4 regions of the Serratia sp. UGAL515B_01 genome follow, and region 1 is predicted to be linked to each of the others. Evidence: predicted binding sites of a transcription regulator. Region 1 holds the regulator's gene; each other region holds the start of a gene.

Evidence for each region. The regulator Fur, encoded in region 1, represses iron uptake genes when iron is present. The targets are predictions, from matches to a motif close to ATAATAATGAGAACNACTATCAA.
Region 2: the regulator Fur is predicted to act here: its motif matches at 1,258-1,280, upstream of feoA (ferrous iron transporter A).
Region 3: the regulator Fur is predicted to act here: its motif matches at 1,244-1,266, upstream of fepD (Fe(3+)-siderophore ABC transporter permease).
Region 4: the regulator Fur is predicted to act here: its motif matches at 1,463-1,485, upstream of fhuA (ferrichrome porin FhuA).

What each region holds. Positions count from the first base shown of each region.
Region 1 covers NZ_CP109901.1:2,793,345-2,796,621, reverse strand. Annotated here, with positions in the region: gene OK023_RS12565 (family 20 glycosylhydrolase) at 1-1,253, shown strand, start outside; gene fur (ferric iron uptake transcriptional regulator) at 1,450-1,896, opposite strand; gene fldA (flavodoxin FldA) at 2,143-2,682, opposite strand; gene ybfE (LexA regulated protein) at 2,986-3,273, opposite strand.
Region 2 covers NZ_CP109901.1:3,630,870-3,634,146, forward strand. Annotated here, with positions in the region: gene OK023_RS16430 (Tex family protein) at 1-799, shown strand, start outside; gene feoA (ferrous iron transporter A) at 1,423-1,647, shown strand; gene feoB (Fe(2+) transporter permease subunit FeoB) at 1,731-3,277, shown strand, end outside.
Region 3 covers NZ_CP109901.1:2,373,500-2,376,776, forward strand. Annotated here, with positions in the region: gene entS (enterobactin transporter EntS) at 1-996, opposite strand, end outside; gene fepD (Fe(3+)-siderophore ABC transporter permease) at 1,287-2,360, shown strand; gene fepG (iron-enterobactin ABC transporter permease) at 2,362-3,277, shown strand, end outside.
Region 4 covers NZ_CP109901.1:876,068-879,344, reverse strand. Annotated here, with positions in the region: gene fhuA (ferrichrome porin FhuA) at 1-1,425, opposite strand, end outside; gene mrcB (bifunctional glycosyl transferase/transpeptidase) at 1,681-3,277, opposite strand, start outside.

The DNA.
Region 1 (3,277 bases):
GTAAAGAGAAAGAGGCGAATGAGTTTCGCCTGATTGACCCGACCGACACCTCCAATACCACCTCTGTCCAGTACTTCAACCGTCAGAGTTACTTAAACCCATGTCTGGATTCATCGAAGAACTTTGTCGACAAAGTGATCGGTGAAATCGCTCAGATGCACAAGGAAGCTGGGCAACCGCTAAAAACCTGGCACTTTGGCGGTGATGAAGCAAAAAATATCCGTTTGGGCGCTGGCTATACCGATGTTAAGAACCCAGAGGCTGGCAAAGGTATTTTGGATCTGAGCAAGCAAGATAAACCTTGGGCTAAATCTCAGGTGTGCCAGCAGATGATCAAAAACGGCAAAGTGGAAGACATGGAACATTTGCCTAGTTACTTCGGGCTGGAGGTCAGCCAACTGGTGAAATCACACGGCATCGACAGAATGCAGGCGTGGCAGGATGGGCTAAAGGATGCGAAAGATTCGCAGGCATTTGCCACCAAGCATGTTGCGGTGAACTTCTGGGATACGCTGTATTGGGGAGGTTTCGACTCGGCTAATGATTGGGCGAACAAAGGTTATGACGTGATTATCTCCAACCCCGATTACGTCTATCTGGACTTTCCGTACGAAGTTAACCCGAACGAGCGTGGTTATTACTGGGGAACTCGTTTCAGCGATGAACAGAAAATCTTCAGCTTTGCGCCAAATAACCTGCCGCAGAATGCTGAAACCTCGGTTGACCGCGACGGTAATTATTTTGCTGCCAAGAGCGACAAGCCATGGCCGGGCGCCTATGGTCTTTCTGCCCAGATGTGGAGTGAAACACAACGCACCGATCAGGAAATGGAATACATGATCTTCCCACGCGTTCTGTCCGTTGCTGAAAGAGCTTGGCACCGTGCAAATTGGGAACAGGAATATAAAGCTGGCCGTGAATATAAGGGTGGAGAAACCCATCTGGTGGATATCCGAACGCTGGAAAAAGACTGGATGCGCTTTGCCAACCTGATCGGGCAACGTGAACTAGCCAAGCTGGATAAAAGTGGTGTGGGCTATCGCTTGCCAGTACCAGGGGCACGTATCATCGGTGGTACACTGGAGGCAAATATTTCTCTGCCAGGCTTGGGTATTGAATACTCAACTGATGGGGGAAAACAGTGGCAGCGTTATGATGACAAGTCGCGTCCTGCCGTGGTGGGTAAGGTGATCATCCGTGCGGTTAGTCCGGATGGCAAACGCTTCAGCCGTGCAGAGCCAATTAAGGCGTAATACTCTAACCTAACCCATCTGCACCCTGGCGGTTGGGTTAGGTTGTAGTCGTAACAAGTATTGTATGAGCGCGCTGTTACTTTGTCAGATTTTTACCATCGCTATCCCAAGGGGGGCCGGGGATTTTTGGTAACTTGTAAAAACAAAAAAGCCGCCATGCAATGAAGGCGGTTTTCTCAATACGCTTGGCGTGAAGTTATTTTTTATCGTGTAGTGACTCATCTGCACGGCAGTCACCTGTTTCACAGTGGCCGTACAGATACAGACTGTGGTTGGTCAACTTAATACCGTGTTGTTTGGCGATATCACGCTGGCGTACTTCGATAGGCTCATCGCTGAATTCGATCACCTTGCCACAATCAAGGCAAATGAGGTGATCGTGGTGGTCCTGCTGTGTCAGTTCGAATACAGACTTGCCACCTTCAAAGTTGTGACGAGTGACAATGCCGGCGTCATCGAATTGGTTCAGCACGCGGTATACGGTTGCCAGACCTATCTCTTCACCCATGTCTATCAGTTTTTTGTACAGATCTTCCGCACTGACGTGATGGCATTTCGGGTCCTGCAATACTTCCAGGATTTTGAGTCGCGGAAGCGTGACTTTTAAGCCGGCCTTCTTCAATGCGTTGTTGTTGTCAGTCATGCGGGTTCAGTCCTGTTACTATGCAAATCAAGTTAAGGCGTTATCGCCTGTGGCAATCGGTTGGCACAAAGAGTTAACTGCGTCTCATTATAGAACCGGTTACTGTAAATAGTAACCTTTAGCCACTAACAAAGCTATCTTTGCACTGTCGCAGGCTGCTTTGTGGGGTTTGGCTGCGCCCCTTAATTGACCGACAGCGGTACAATTAAGGGGAAGGGGCTGTACGGTACAGGCCAAATGGCGTATTTATCCGACGATATCAGCCAAGCTCAGTTCTTCGCTGATCTGTTTAACCCAGGCTTCAACACGTTCGTTGGTCAGTTCAGGCTGGCGATCTTCGTCAATGGCAAGACCAACGAAATGATGGTCATCAGCCAGCCCTTTAGAGGCCTCGAAATGGTAGCCTTTAGTCGGCCAGTGGCCCACGATAGCAGCACCGTGTGGTTCAATGATGTCCCGAATCGTCCCCATGGCGTCACAGAAGTATTCCGCATAGTCTTCTTGATCGCCACAGCCGAATAAGGCAACCAGCTTACCGTTGAAATCGATATCTTCCAACGTTGGGAAGAAGTCATCCCAATCACACTGTGCTTCCCCGTAGTACCAGGTTGGGATACCAAGCAGTAAAATATCAAATGCTTCCAGATCTTCTTTGCTGCTCTTGGCAATGTCGTAAATTTCGGCGACATCGTTGCCGTATTTCTGGCGAAGAGTTTTTTGGATCATTTTGGCAATGTTTTCGGTATTGCCAGTATCGCTGCCAAAGAAAATGCCTACATGAGCCATATTACAGATAACCTTTTAATTCAATGGATTGTATTGCGTAAACGCGGTATGAGAACGTGCTTTCATCGTTCAAATTATCTGGGGTTGGCTGCGCACTACCTGTCGACATTGCATCTTAAGGCTAGCGTTTGCCGCCTTTATACACCCGGATTATCTTAAACATAAGGCACGGTTTCTCATCCGTAAATGCGTATCATGCCAGAAATTTGCCTCAAGGTTTTATCATGTTTATGCGATGCCTTGACTTATCTATACGTGCTGATTAGGCATGGCACCATCCTTAACGCCATGCCTTTAACAAGATCATTGTTCAGGATACTCTTCCGCCAACTGTGCTAACAGCATCTGTTCAATTAACTCACTGCGGCTGATATTGCGCTGACCAGCCAGTTGGTTAAGGGCATCTACCGCATCAGCGTTAATTTTTAGCTCCACACGCCTTAAACCACGTACTTTGTCACGCCGCAGTTGATTGCGCTTATTGATTCTGAGCTGTTCATCACGGGAGAGCGGGTTGGTCTTCGGGCGCCCCGGACGGCGCTCATCCGCGAACAGATCTATCGTCGTGCGATCCGTTTGTTCTTTTGCCATAGTA
Region 2 (3,277 bases), 840 kb from region 1:
GATGATGGCACAGAATATTGTCAGTTGGCGCGACGATAATGGCCGCTTCAGCAACCGTGAGCAATTGCTGAAAGTCAGCCGCTTAGGGCCAAAGGCTTTTGAACAGTGCGCGGGCTTCTTGCGCATTAACCACGGCGACAACCCGCTGGATGCTTCTACGGTTCACCCTGAAACTTATCCGGTTGTAGAACGCATTCTGGCAGCCACCCATCTCGCCTTGCAAGATTTGATGGGTAATCCAAGTACAGTACGCAATCTCAAAGCCAGCGATTTTACCGATGAAAAATTCGGGGTACCGACGGTAACGGACATACTGAAAGAGCTGGAAAAACCGGGCCGTGACCCTCGTCCTGAATTCAAGACAGCCACATTTGCTGAGGGCGTGGAAACGCTGAACGACCTGCAAATAGGGATGATCCTTGAAGGTTCAGTGACCAATGTCACTAACTTCGGCGCATTCGTTGACATTGGTGTCCACCAGGACGGCCTGGTTCATATCTCTTCATTGGCAGATAAATTCGTTGAAGATCCGCACACCGTGGTAAAAGCCGGAGATATCGTCAAAGTGAAGGTGATGGAAGTCGATCTGCAGCGCAAGCGTATCGCACTCAGCATGCGTTTGGATGAACAGCCAGGAGAAGGTTCACCGCGGCGTGGGGGTAACAGTAACAACTCACCAGTGCGCGATAATACTTCACGCCAACCCGCTAAAACTAAGTCGCGTCATGCCCCCCCTACTGGTACTGGTAATAGTGCGATGGGTGATGCACTTGCTGCCGCTTTTGGCAAAAAACGCTAAACATATTCCGGGGCGGATGAAATACCGCCCTTTTTTTTGCTACTTTTTGATGTACGACAAGGAAATGATTTATTTTTAAGCTACCGAATCTTAACGTATTCCCACTCCGCAGTTCCTATTAGCACCTCACGCATGCTATCCGTTAACATTATTTTCAGCAGCACTCTTTCAGCTCGCCAATTTTATTATGAACACAAATAGTTACTCCTATCATTTGCCGATCAAGATGTTATTGAGTTCTTTTTATCGCTATTTCAGTCAGTAATAATGGGTCAAACCTACCGGTAAAATGCTTCATAAAATTTCAAATAAAACACAATGCGTTAACTTTATTAACTTATTATTCTCATTTGCACTGTTTTGGGCTTAATGCTAAAACTAGCCCCATCAAGTATGGTCGCCTCAAATGTGACTGTACTAACAATTCTTAACGAATATGTTTGTGCTTTTCATTGAACACGATAATCATTCTCATTATTATTGTGTTGCGTATTCATTGTGCAAACTTAGGGTTCGCGAGGGTCATGCAGGTTCTCCCCATTTATCTATTCAGATAATTTGGGCTGCAGAATATTATGAAAGTGACGCTCCAGCAGGAACGCACAAATCATTGAGAAGGTAATATGCATCTTCTTCCTAACAAGACTTATAAAATCACCGGTTTCTCCAGCGAAATCAGCCCCGCTTATCGCCAGAAGCTATTCTCGCTCGGCATGTTACCGGGTTCAATGTTCGACGTCGTACGTGTTGCCCCTCTTGGCGATCCGATAGAAATAAGAACTCGCCGCGTTAATCTGGTACTACGGAAAAAAGATTTGGACCTGATCCTGCTTGATAGCCATACCTAACTCGCTATCTCAACATCAGACCTTTCCGTACATATGTAATAAATGTACGGCCAGTATTTAATTTACTCATATCACGTTGGATTATGAAAAGAATTACTATCGGCTTAATAGGTAACCCGAATTCAGGGAAAACAACGCTGTTCAACCAGCTCACCGGAGCACGCCAGCGGGTCGGTAACTGGTCTGGCGTCACGGTCGAACGTAAGGAAGGCCAGTTTACTACACCACAATCACAAGCCACTCTGGTTGATTTACCTGGTACTTATTCGCTCACCACCATCTCTGAACAAACCTCCCTGGATGAGCAGATTGCCTGCCACTACATCCTAAGCAGTGAGGCCGATTTACTGATCAACGTCGTGGATGCCTCTAATCTAGAACGCAACCTGTACCTGACGCTGCAATTACTGGAACTCGGTATTCCTTGCATCGTGGCATTGAACATGCAGGATATCGCCAAGAGTCAGAACATAGAAATTGATATTGCGGCCCTTTCTGAGCGGCTCGGTTGTCCTGTAGTCCCATTAGTATCAACAAAAGCTGATGGTATTACCCTCCTTAAGCAAATGATCGATGACCATCAACTCAATGAATTGAAAGCGTTGGTGAACTACCCGCCACTGCTGCTGGAAGAAATGAGCAAACTCAGCGAGGCCATGCCGCAAAATTTACCCTCCGAGCAGCGCCGCTGGCTGGCTTTGCAAATGCTGGAAGGGGATATCTACAGCCACCAACTGGTTGGTAAAGCTGCCGAGTTACTGCCGCAAACCAGACAAGCCTTACAACATCAGCAGCAGGAAGATCCTGCACTGGTCATTGCTGACGCTCGCTACCAGTCGATCGCTACCATTTGCGATGCGGTCAGTAATTCGCAGCAAGCAAAGCCGAACCACCTGACGGAAGCACTGGATAAAATAATCCTTAACCGCTGGCTGGGGGTGCCCATCTTCCTGCTGGTGATGTACCTGATGTTTTTATTGGCGATCAACATCGGCGGTGCGCTGCAACCCATTTTCGAACTCGGTTCGGCCGCTATTTTTATCAATGGGATACAGTGGGTTGGTTATACCCTTCACTTCCCTGAATGGCTGACCATTTTTCTGGCACAAGGCGTAGGTGGGGGTATCAATACCGTCCTACCTCTGGTGCCCCAAATCGGCATGATGTACCTGTTCCTGTCATTCCTGGAAGATTCCGGCTATATGGCACGTGCTGCATTCGTTATGGATCGTCTGATGCAAATTCTCGGGCTGCCGGGTAAATCGTTCGTACCGCTGATTGTCGGCTTTGGTTGCAACGTGCCATCGATTATGGGCGCTCGGACCTTAGACGCTCAGCGCGAGCGCCTGATCACTATCATGATGGCACCGTTCATGTCCTGCGGCGCACGTCTGGCGATCTTTGCCGTCTTTGCCGCCGCTTTCTTTGGCCAAGACGGTGCTGGCGTGGTGTTTTCGCTCTACCTGCTGGGCATTGTCGTCGCTATCCTCACCGGCCTAGTATTGAAATACACCATCATGCGCGGCGAAGCCTCCCCCTTCGTTATGGAATTGCCCGTTTATCACGTGCCACACCTGAAAAGCCTGCTGCTGCAAACCTGGCAGCGTCTGAAAGGCTTTATACTACGCGC
Region 3 (3,277 bases), 420 kb from region 1:
TTGCAGCAGGGAATTCAATGCACTGAGATAACCAAACACCACCAGACACAAGAGCGCCATACCGTACCACGGCATCAGGCCAAACAGCCCCACGGCAACGAAAGCTGCAATCGCCGTCAACAGCATGATCCACCCCGGCCGCGCCACCCGTGCCACCCGTCCGCTGGTGAATGCCCCTATCGCTGCGCCTAGTGGCACCGCCGCATACATAATCCCCAAGCTACTGGTGTTAACCTGCCATACGCTCGATATTGCCGGATACAACACGCGCACCGCACTCGCCATCGTCATCAGCGCACCAATCAGCGCCACCATGCCGATCACTCTGTTCTGAAAAAGAAAAGTGAAACCTCCAATCAACGCACGTAACGGGTGCTCCCGAGGCTGTGGCGGTGGAGGTAACTGCGGTAACTGTAATAGCGGGATCAATGTTAACAACGTCCCCAAAGCGGCCAACCCGTAGTTCCAACTCACTCCGGCGCTAGCGATCACCACACCGCCAAGCGCTGGCGACAGGATCGAGCCAAAGCGCACCGTGAGCATACTGATCGCCCCAGCCTGAACGACATTTTCGCGGCCAACGATAGCCGGTGTCGCCGCCAGTAATGCGGTCACCCCCACTGCGCCAAAAAAACCGTCCCATACTGCCAGTAGGTAAATGGCAGTCAGTGACGGTGCAGGCAAGACAGCATTCAGGCAAAGGCCAACAAACCCGAGACCGCAGGTAGAACGGGCAAACAAAATCAGGCGACGGCGCTCGTAGCGATCTGCCAACACGCCGCCCATTAACAACCCGGCAAACATACCGCTACCAGCCAAAGTTACCGCAAGACCGATCAATAGGGTTGAACCGGTTAGCGCCTGAATTTGTATCGGAATGGCTATCGCCATCAGCCCTAATGCGATAATGGAGATAAAGCGCGCGCAAAAGACGGCGCGAAAAGCGGGATTGGTCTTCAGCAAACCAACATCGAGCAAAATAGAGGGTTTATTCATCTTATTACCACCACGACTTAACTCCTGGACTCTAATAATTCGAGTTGCATAACAGCTTTCGAATAGTACTAGTGCTAACCCCTAGGGGGAAAAGCCCCTAAACGCCCCCTTTCATGGATACAGCAAGCACCTATGCAACCTGAAGGATAACGATCGAATAACTATAATAAACAACAAATTAAACTCATCAACAACAGCGCTGGCGCTGCTGTTTTTGCCATGTTACCATAGACGAATACAATCAATAATGATAATAAATATCATTTATATTCATTTAATAGCGGATTGTCATGTTCAGACTTATACGTAATGGCTCGCCGTCATTACTCTCCACAAAGGGTTCATTGTTATCGGGTTTATCCCCCTCATTCTGGTCGCGTCTGTTCGCTCTTCTGTGTGCTATTGTCGTGCTGTTGTTCGTGGTGATACTTAGCCTTTCTCTCGGGGCCAAATCCATTCCTTTTGCTCACATAGTCGAAGCACTGAGCGGCCAATGTACCAGTGCAGACTGCATCATCATTATCGATGCCCGATTACCGCGAACGCTGATCGGGATACTGGCAGGTATCGCACTGGGTCTGGCTGGCACGCTGATGCAAACTCTCACACGTAACCCGTTGGCCGATCCCGGTATTCTTGGGGTTAACTTCGGTGCCAGCTTCGCCGTGGTATTGGGGATCACTTTTTTTGGTGCCACCAACATCAGTCATTATTTGTGGTTCGCGTTTACCGGTGCGCTGTTTGCTTCACTGGTCGTGGCACTGGTTGGTGCTCTGGGAGGTAGCCGCATCAGCCCCGTCCGTCTAACACTGGCAGGGGTTGCGCTTGCCGCCGTGCTGGAAGGAATGACATCCGGCATTTCCTTGCTCAATCCGTTGGTATTCGATCAGTTGCGTTTCTGGCAAGCCGGTTCGCTCGATATTCAAAACATGGCTATCGTGCGCACCGTGGCGCTGCCAATCCTGTTAGGCACGCTGATTACCCTGTGGCTTAGCAAAGCACTCAACAGCCTGAATATGGGGAATGAGCTAGCAGCAGCATTAGGAACCGGGATTATTCGCACCCAGTTACTGGGTTTATTAGCGATCACCTTACTGTGTGGTTCTGCCACCGCCGCAGTGGGGCCAATCGCTTTTGTCGGGTTGATGATGCCTCATATCGCTCGGTGGTTGGCGGGGTCAGAACTGAAATGGATACTTCCCTGGACCCTGGTCTTAACCCCGATCCTGCTGTTAAGCGCCGATTTGATTGGCCGTTTTCTGGTTTCAGGTGAACTACAGGTTTCTATCGTGCTTTCACTCATTGGCGCACCGATGTTAATTATGCTGGTACGTCAGCGCCGCATGTTCCAGCGGAGGGGATGAAATGAGCCAACTGGTTTCCCGACTGCCTCGAGTCAAAGCACCTTTTCGACTGACACGTCCATTGATTACTGCACTGATGTTGTTGCTCGCCTGCCTGGCATTAGCCGTGTACGCCCTTGGCTCGGGTACATTGCAGTTGAGCATTGCGCAAGTTATCGATGCAGTGCGCGGTGAAGGTCCGGCTAATCTGTCGGTGATTGTTACCCAGTGGCGTTTGCCACGGGTCACCATGGCTATGCTTTTGGGAGCGGCATTAGGCCTCAGTGGTGCTATTTTTCAGTCCCTGCTGCGTAACCCCCTCGGCAGCCCAGACGTTATCGGTTTTAATACCGGCGCCTATTGCGGTGTCCTGACCGCTATCGTGCTCTTCAATAGCAGCATTGTCGGCATCACTTCTGGCGCATTGGCTGGTGGCATGCTGACCGCCGGATTGGTCTATTTACTGGCCTGGAACAACGGCATAGAAACCTTTCGGCTGATTATTGTCGGTATCGCAGTGCGCGCCCTGCTGGTAGCCGTGAATACCTGGATGATTGTCAAAGCTTCGCTGGAGTCTGCCATGTCCGCTGGTTTATGGAGTGCAGGCTCCCTCAACGGTACTACCTGGGCCAAAAGCTTACCAGTACTGGCGGTGATATTGCTGGCAGTACTGCTGTTGCTGTCCCTGACTCGCCGCATGCATATGCTGGAAATGGGCGATGACACTGCCCGCGCTCTGGGTGTTAACGTTGAACGCTCGCGCCTGCTGCTGTTAATGATCGGGGTAGTGCTCACCGCTGCGGCCACCGCCGTAGCTGGCCCAATCTCCTTTATTGCCCTGGTTGCTCCGCAGATTGCCCGCCGCTTATGTGCAAACAAAAACGTCCTTCTGTTGACTGGATTAACCGGTGCCTTATTACTGCTGGCTGCGGATGTCG
Region 4 (3,277 bases), 1.9 Mb from region 1:
ATTGTAGGCCGAGGTTTTAGCCCGGTCATAACGGCCTCCCAGGGTCAATAACCATTGATTCCATTGCCCTTGTTCCTGTGCATACAGTCCTGTCTGCTCCTGACGGTTAAGATAATCATAGGGAAAGGTAATGGTATAACTATCATTGCCATATTGCGGATTAGTGAGGCTGAGGCTGTCAGCAGAACCAAACCCAGCGTTGATGTCATTACGCATGCGCATGTAATCGACACCAAACAGCAGAGTATGGTCTATCGTACCCGTTTCCAGTTTGGCCTGTGCCTGAGTATCAACGGTGAAACTATTAAGATGTTCTTTTGACTGAACATAGGCCCGATTCAACGTCGTTGGCATTGCTGGTGAAACACCGTTACCGTAGATACTCTTAAAGTCGGTTTCCAACTGCATATAGCGCAGATTCTGTCGTACTGTCCAAGTATCATTAAAAGCGTGATCAAAACTGTAGCCAAGCATACGTTGCTTGCGTGCCATGTAATTACTGGCTTCACCGTCATTGAAACGGGTTGATAACTTGCTGCCATCGGGTAAAGGGATCAGTGTCCCCTGCTTCGGCAACCAGCCGTAGAATCCGGCATAAGGGTCGTTCTGGAAATTGGTCAGCAAAGTGAAATTGGTCTTGTCATCAGGATGCCAAGTGAAAGAAGGAGCTATGGCATAGCGTTTTTCTTTCACCATGTCCTGCTGAACGTTGCTATCTTTCGCTAGCCCAGTCAGACGATAGGAAAAAATACCGTTATCATCCAGTGCATTACTGAAATCAAAACCCGTCTGGAACAGGTTATCGGTTCCCATTTTAAACTGGATTTCTCTCAGGAGTTCCGTCGTTGGCCGTTTGCTCACCATGGTGATTACGCCGCCAGGATTACTTTTGCCATACAGAACGGAGGATGGTCCGCGCAATAACTCCACTCGTTCGAGGAAGTAAGGATCAATGGAGGCCTCAGAGTAATTGTCTCCCTGAAGCTTGAGGCCATCTAAGTACTGATTGGTATTCACCGTGGTAAAACCACGGATCGCAATCGCATCGTAAGTATTAGAGCTACCACGGCTGGCAAAAACACCAGGGGTATAACTCAAAATGTTTTTCACCGAAGTAGCATTACGCATCTCTATCTCTTCTTTGGTGATCACAGAAACAGACTGAGGGTTCTTTTGTATCGGCGTATCGGTTTTGGTTCCTGTCGCACTATGCTTCGCCACAATGGTACCCACAGGGCCCCAGGCATTTTCTTGCTGGGCGCCACTGGCCCCACCGACCACCGTAATAGTATCTGCATCAGTGGCTAACGAGGTTTGAGCCGCAACCGCTGGCAACGTTAGCGTAGCTGCAATTGTGGCGACTAATACGCTAACGGGGAAAAAGTCTGGTTTAGCCGGTGATGAGTAGTGACGCTTGGTCGACATATCTGATTTCTCTGGTGTAAGTTGATTACGAATGCAAATGATAATGGTTTTTATAAGCAGAGAATTTTATGCGTAAGCAAAGGAAAACTGCAAGAGGATTTCTGTTGTAAAATAACGATAAAAATAAGAGGGATAACGGCATTAACAGAAATGAAATAAAAAATCAGAATGACAAAAAAGCCTGCAACAGAAAGCCGCAGGCTAAATAACAGAGTAACGTTAATTGGCCATCATGCTTAACATGGCAACCGTTCTTTACTGACCAAACATATCCTTAATCCAGCCTGCAACACCATCGTCATCTTTCTGCTCACCTTGCGATTGCTGTTGGGTTTGTTGCAGCCCAGATGCCTGGCATAAACGCTGCGGGTTTTCGGTCCAAACCGGGATAGTACGCGCTCCGCTGCCGCTACAGATAAAGTTACCGTCGGTATCAATTGCCATCTGGCTGATCCCTTCTGGCTGTTGCAACGTCAAAATCAACGGCGTTTGGTTTTCCAGATAACGACGGTACAAGGTCAGTGCACCGCTGGCTCCTGTGAGTTTGGATGGGGCATTGTTGTCACGCCCTACCCAGGCGATCGCCACTTCCTTACCGTCGATACCGGCAAACCAGCTGTCGCGTAAGTCATTAGTGGTACCGGTTTTAGCTGCCAGATTGTAATTGGAGAACTTGGCCGTCAGTGATCGGGAAGTCCCGCGAGCCACGCCCTGCTGCATCGCATACATTGTCAGATAAGCCGCTTGTGCCGGTACCACTCGCTCCGCTTGTGGGAAGCTCTGATACAATACGGAACCATCTTCCGCAATCACCGAGCGCACGGCAGACAGCGGCGCACGGTTGCCTCCGCTGGCAATAGTTTGGTATTCCTGCGCGACTTCCATCGGTGTCAGACCGATCGCCCCTAATAGCATCGAAGGCAAAGGGGTGATCGCTGTTTTGGGAATGCCCAAAAGTTGCAATGTGGCACTGATATGATCCAGTCCCACAGACATACCCAAGTTTACCGTCGGCACGTTGAGCGAATTGGCCAAAGCATCAACCAGCATCACTCGGCCACGGAACTGACGATCATAGTTATTAGGCTGCCAAGAGCTACCATTGGGTAATTTGATCGACAAAGGCTGGTCGGACAACCAAGTATTGAGGCGATATTTATCCGGTTCAGACAATGCGGTTAAGTAAGTTGGCGGTTTAGCCAATGACCCCACCAAACGGCGCGCCTGCATTGCGCGGTTAAAACCAGCAAACTGCGAATTAGCTCCGCCAACCATAGCACGCACCTCACCGGTAAAACGATCGACAATCACCATCGCCGCTTCCAGATCGTTAAGATGGCGTGCCGCACGCAGTGCGGGAATACCCTCTTCTACCGCCTTCTCGGCTGCATCCTGTGAAACAGGATCAAAGGTTGTGAAGATTTTTACACCTGAAAGATCGTTAATTTTATCACCCAGTTTGTTCTGCAACTCCTGACGTACCAGTTGCATAAACGCTGGCTGCGGTGAAATCACACCACCTTTTGGCTGCACACCCAATGGACGCGCACTCAGCATGTTATAAAGCTCTGCATCGATCACCCCCTGGTTCTGCAATAGCTTGAGTACCAGGTTACGGCGTTCTAGCGTGAGTTTCGGATTACGCCAGGGGTTATACAAAGATGCCCCTTTTACCATACCCACTAGCAACGCCTGCTGATCCAGACTCAGTTCATCGACCGGGCGGCCAAAGTAATACAAACTGGCTAACGGAAAACCACGGATTTCGTCACTACCGCTTTGACCGAGATACACTTCATTCAGATACAGTTCCAGAATGCGGTCTTTGCTATAGCGATAATCCATCAACAGC